Regions from separate parts of the Thioalkalivibrio sp. AKL17 genome, predicted to be linked through region 1. Evidence: riboswitches for the same ligand, from Rfam matches in the RefSeq annotation. Region 1 holds a riboswitch; the other holds the start of a gene.
What was found. Region 1 has a riboswitch for cobalamin ahead of D577_RS0107940 (porin). Riboswitches for the same ligand answer to the same signal wherever they lie in the genome.
Positions count from the first base shown of each region.

Region 2: it holds a riboswitch for cobalamin, as region 1 does, so the genes downstream of both, D577_RS0112855 (TonB-dependent siderophore receptor) here and D577_RS0107940 (porin) in region 1, are expected to answer to the same signal.

Region 1 is NZ_KB898766.1:383,550-386,507, forward strand. It holds gene D577_RS0107940 (porin) at 18-1,133, opposite strand; cobalamin riboswitch at 1,529-1,761, opposite strand; gene D577_RS0107945 (cytochrome-c peroxidase) at 1,935-2,936, shown strand.
Region 2 is NZ_KB898772.1:43,787-46,744, forward strand. It holds gene D577_RS0112855 (TonB-dependent siderophore receptor) at 1-1,321, opposite strand, end outside; cobalamin riboswitch at 1,458-1,712, opposite strand; gene D577_RS0112860 (hypothetical protein) at 2,211-2,699, shown strand; gene D577_RS0112865 (heme-binding protein) at 2,856-2,958, shown strand, end outside.

The DNA of each region.
Region 1 (2,958 bases):
CGATTCTCCCTGTTCGTTCAGAAGCGGAACTGGTGCTGCAGGTGCAGCTGCCAGTTCGAGGTGTCGGTGTCGCGGTCCAGCCACATGAGCTGGGTCTTCTGCCGCTGCCCCCGGTGGTACCAGTTGAGGCCGGCGCCCCATTCGCGCTGCCAGCGCTCGTCCCCGTCCAGATCGTCGCCGGCGTCGTGGCGCAGTACCGCGTGGCGGGCGGCGAACTCGAGGCCCTCCAGCGGCAGCGACTGCGCCAGTTCCAGTTCGGCCCCCAGGTCGTGGTAGCTCGCGGTGCGGTCGGGGGAGACATCGCGGCGGAAGGCCGCTAGCGACAGCGAGGTATGGCCGAACTTGACCACCGCGTCGGCGGTGGCGGTGACCCAGTCGGCGCGCTGCCGGTCGACCGTGTCTTCCTGCCCGCGGCTCCAGTCACGCAGGTGGTTGCGGCTGGCGGCCTGCAGGCCGGCGCCCAGGGCTACGGTTCGCTCCACGGCCCGGCCCACCGTGGTGTTGTCGCGCGGGACCGACCCCACCGGGGCCCAGGCGCCGCGGGCGCTGAACAGGTGTCCGGAGGTGGAGGGCCGGTCGTCGCGCTGATCGAGACGGCCGCGGCCATCGAATATCCCGACCGCCCAGGCACGGTCGTCGCCCGCGCCACCCAGCAGGGCGAGCCCGGTATCGCGTCCGGCCGGGATCTCGAACTGGTTGCCGGCGATGCTCAGTTCGGTGAACAGGCGGTTGGGACCGCCGATGTCCCGCGCCAGGCCGAAAGGCACGGTGAACTGGCCCGCCCGCAGGCTCAGCGATTCGCCCGGGCCGTATTCCAGCCAGACGTCACGCATGGACACCTCGCCGTTGCTGAAATCCGGCTGCAGGCGAAAGCTCAGTTCGGGGTGAAACAGGGTGCCCGAGGTGTCCAGCCAGGCGCGCCGGAAATCGAATTCGCTGCTGGAGTCGTCCGGATCATGTTCGTAGCTGTAGCGGCCCAGGATCAGCGGGTCCAGGGTGACCTGCAGGTCGTCCTCCGCGTCGCCGAATTCGAAACCGGCCTGCGCCGGCGCGATGCCCGTGGCCGTCACCAGGCACAGGGTAGCCAGGGCCGGCACGGCAGGCCGCCCCGGTCGGAGATGGATAGCTTTCATTGTTGTGATGCTCCCTTGGGGAGACACTGATTGCATCGCACGCCCGCGTTGGTACCTCCTGTTTTCCGAGACAAGGCGCGTCGTGCAGCGGGTAGTGGTTCTACCCGCAAGCGGCGCAACGCAGGACCGGGGAACATGAGGCACCAACCCCGAAGGGGCTCGGCCGCTTTTGCGCGCGCACGGCGTTGCGGCTCCCTTGTGCAGAATGACTGCACGGCGGTCACCGCGCCTTGTTCGCACGCAAAAGCGACTCGAGCGCGGGCGTGCGATGCAATCAGTGTCTCCCCGGGCGCGCGACCCCGCACGCCGTGGATGAAACGACGCCGGCAGTCGGGCAAGGGAGCAGGGGGAAGGGGGCGGACACGCCGGCCCCGTCCCGCTCGGCCGCCCGCCGCGGCGTCGGGTTTCCTCCAGGCCGGTCTCCGGACTCGCGAAGGGGGTGCAGGGCATCCCGGGCGGATCGCCTTCCCGCGGGCATCCCGTGGATGCGCCGCAGTGGCACTGGATCCGCCTGTCTCCGCCTACCGTTGCGGGGGCAGTGCCGGCATTGCGAACGTTCATTCACGCACCGGCTTCCCGATTATCCCCGGCGTTACAACGCCGGGGCACCTGAAGGCGAGCGGACTCTAACCGGGGGGAGGCGTCGCTGCAAATCGCCGACAGGTTGATCCGTGTCAACTTTAAGCGGGATTACGCTGCCAGGGGCCCTTCTACAGCAAACACTTCTTTTAGACTGAGTCCACGCATTCTCTTCCGCGCCCCGGCAGGGGATGTGTCCGCCAAAATAAAAAGGAGTGCACCATGCAGAACAACCGCATCTTCCGTGGCCTGCTGCTGTCGGCCTGTACTGCGGTGGCCCTGGGGCTGTCCGCCCCCGCGTTCGCCGGTGACTACGACGAATACCGTGACATGTTCGAGCCGCTGCCGGCCCTGCCGCCGATCCCGGCCGACAATTCCCTGACCGACGAGAAAGTGGAGCTGGGCAAGTTCCTGTTCTTCGAGCCGCGGATCTCCAGCTCGGGCGTGATCTCCTGCGCCACCTGCCACAACCCGGCGCTGGGCTGGGGCGACCGCATCCCGCGCGCGGTCGGCCACGACGGCCAGGTCGGCGAGCGCAACAGTCCGACGGTGCTGAACTCCGGCTTCTTCGAGGCCCAGTTCTGGGACGGCCGCGAAGATGACCTGGAAGGCCAGGCCCTGGGTCCGATCCAGGACGCCGTGGAAATGGCGATGCCGCTGGAAGAGGCGATCGCGCGCCTGGAGGAGTTCCCCGAGTACATCGAGATGTTCGACGCGGCGTACCCGGACTATGACGGCGACAACGTCGTGAACACCGATCACGTGGCCAAGGCCCTGGCTTCGTTCCAGCGCACCCTGAATACGCCGAACTCCGATCTGGACCGCTGGCTGGTGGGTGACGAGGATGCGATGACCGAGCAGCAGAAGCGCGGCATGGCCCTGTTCGCGGACAACGGCTGCGTGGCCTGTCATCGCGGCCCGGCGCTGACCGACTCGAATTTCCACCGGATCCAGGTGCCCGGCTCCGAGGACAAGGGGCGCTATCTGGTGACCGGGGAGGAACGCGACAAGTACGCCTTCAAGACCCCGACGTTGCGCAACGTGGCCCTGACCTACCCCTACATGAACAATGGCGAGACGGAAACGCTCAAGGAAGCCATTGAGATCATGGGTCAGGAGATGCTGGACACCGACTTCACGGAAGACGAGCTGGAAGACATCGAGGCGTTCATGCACGCCCTGACCGGCGAGATGCCTGATATCACCATCCCGGCCCTGCCGTGATGCACGGGGGGTCGCGCAGCGC
Region 2 (2,958 bases), on a different contig from region 1:
TCGCCCATTCGTGCTGCAGGAACACCCCGCCGACCCACTGGTCGTCTTCCGGCTGGTGCGCCGGTTCGCGGTCGCGGTAGGTCTGATGCTTGTGTTCGAAGCCGGTCAGTACCGTGTGGCGGGCGTCGGGCCGCCAGGTGGCGGCGAAGTCGTGGACGCGGTCGGTGAAGGTGACCTCGCGCGGACCGAATTCGCTGTCCCCGGTGGCATCAAAGCCGAAGTCCGCGGCCTCGAGGAAGGTGTTGGAGCGGTCCATCTCGAACTTGCTTTCGTAGACCTGGTAATTCAGCTCCAGGGTGTCGGTCACGAACCATTCGGCGGCCACGGCCAGATCGCGCCGGTCGCTGTCCTCGCTGCGCTGTGCCGGGAACTGCAGGGCGCGCACCGGATCGCCATTGTTGTTCGTGTAGCCGGTGGCCACCGGCGGGCGCTCGTGCAGGAAGCGCCGCTCGCGCTCTTCGCGCAGCAGGCCGGCCTCCAGCTCCACGTTGAAGTCGTCGGTGAACCAGTGGCTGACGCCGGCGCGCAGGTTGTAGACCCGCGCGCTCTCGCGGCGGTCCTCGTCGAAGGCATAGCGGTCCTGGATCGCGTGGTCATCCTCCAGCGCGCCGGACTCCGACGGCCGCACCCGGTCGCCCTGCTCGGGGATGCGCACGTCGGCCGTGGCGTCTTCGGAATAGGCCTCGCGGTCCAGCACATCCGCCAGCAGCCGGAACCGGGTGTCGCGGGTGCCGCCGCCCAGAAACAGCGAACCGTTGATGCGCTCCCCGCCATCGGCGCTGGCGGGCATGCCGCTCTGCAGCTCCACGCTGCCTTCGAAGCCCGCATCCGGCTGGCGGGTGATCACGTTGATCACGCCGGCCACCGCATCCGAGCCGTACACCACGCTGCCGGGGCCCTTCACGATCTCGATGCGCTCCACGTGGCTGACCGGGATGCGGTTGAGCTCGAACCCCCGGCCGGACGTGCCGCTGACCCGACGGCCATCCAGCATGTAGATGATGTCCGCGCGGCCGCCGCCGCGGATCGAGAAGCGGTTGCCGTCGGCACCGGTAAACAGGCTGGATCCGGCCTGCAGGGCCTCGTCCAGCATGGTCGCCCCGCTGCGACGGATGTCCTTGCCGGTGATCACTTCGGTGGAGGCGGGCGTGTTCTCCACCAGACGCTCGGTGCGGGTGGCCGCCGTTACGGTGACCTGTGGCAGTACCCGTGCGGAATCGTCGGGGTCTTCTTCGCCGGTTGCCGGCGGTGCCGCCAGCAACAAGGGCACGGCCGCGGCACCGCCCAGCAGGGCCGCGGGAAATCTCTTCTTCGGGAACATTGCGAACTCTCTTTGCGCACCGCCCGTGCGCCGTGGTCGTGGGTGTCGACCGCGGGGGGCGGGCGTGCGCCATCGTCGGCGCGTCGTGAACCGATGCGCAGCGATGCCGATCCGCCCGGTGATACCGCTCCCCGCGGTTCTCCGTTGTCCTCCGGGCCGGTCTCCGGGCTCGCGGGCTGGAGCCGTTGGCTCCGGGGCAGACCACCTTCCCGCGAAGCACGCCCTGAACGGACGCGTTCTTCGCAGTGGTTCGCATGGGTCTGCCGTGACCCGCCTACCGTTGCGGGGGCAGCGCCGGACTTGTGCGCAGGTCGAGGCCGGGCACGCACCGGACTTCCCGTTTCACTCGTCGTCGGGATGGCGACGAAGCACCCGGGGGAGGCGAAATATTAGTGAGAACTAATGTGTTGTGTCAAACCAACAGTGTCCGGGTGACCCACGGTCGCGGCCGCGGCCAGTGCCTGGCATGTGGTTTGCATTGGGATCCGTTCGGATGGATTAAAAAAGGGCCGCCGGGTCGGTGCGGGGGGCACCGAGAGCCGACGGCAAAATCCAGAAGAGATGGAGGAGAGAAGGGGCCAGGGGGCCCCTGCATGGCGAACCGACGCTGAGCTGCCGTCGACTCGACAATGGGAATTATACACGGCCGCAAATTGGAATCAATCCATATTCGAAAATTTTTGGAGATGGTTTTTCCCTTCTGACAGTGACTTGCGAGCGTTCGGGTGTCACGGGTGGCATTTTCGGGTATTAGCAGCTGCCAATATTCGCAGTTCAGAGCGTTACCGGATCGGCGGCATCGGCATGTGGCCGCGTCATGGTGGGAAATACGAGTTGGCAGGGAGATTGCTTCTTCCGGGCAGGATCATCAGCAAGAGGCCGACAGACCATGACGATGCACCCGAGAATGATCGATTGCGGCGGTCACCTGGACGCCGAAGCCCGCAAGCAGCACGAGCGTGAGCAGGTGGTCTTTCAGCGCCTGCTGGAGTCCCACGACGCAATCCGGAGGGAGCTGGAGTTCATCGAGGGGGGTACCCGGACGGTGACGACGGCAACGGACCCTGAACTGGCCGCGTTACTGCGCGTTCACGTCCCGGAGCTGCATCGGCGGCTGCGCGAGAGCGCCCACCTGCGCGATCGTGATCCGCTGTATCGCACCCTTTTTGCACAGCGCGGCCGCATCGAAGTGCACGTGGAGGAGCGGCCGGATGGCGTGGTCGTGGACGAAGTCAGCGAAGATCCGGATCTGGAGCAAAAGCTGCGGCAGCACGCCACGCTTGTGAACACCTTTCTGCTGGCGGCCCGGGAGGTGGCCAGCCAGTATCCGCCGATGGCGGATGAACCGGTTTCCGAACGGATCGGTCAGGTGGCCTGAACGGAGACGGAATCGCGGGGCCATCGCCCGGGCAGGGTGGTGTCCCGCCGCAGTTGAGCCTCTCGGGTTGCCCTTGTCCTTCGGTTTCTTCGTTTGCGAAAAGCCCGAAAACCATCTACATCGACAGGTGAACTACACCAACCCCGGAGGTTGAAGATGACCCGTTCAATTGGAGCTGCACTTGCAACGGGGGCCCTGATGGCGCTGGCCGCCGCACCCCTTCACGCCGATTCGGCCACGTTCAACACACCCAGCCTGA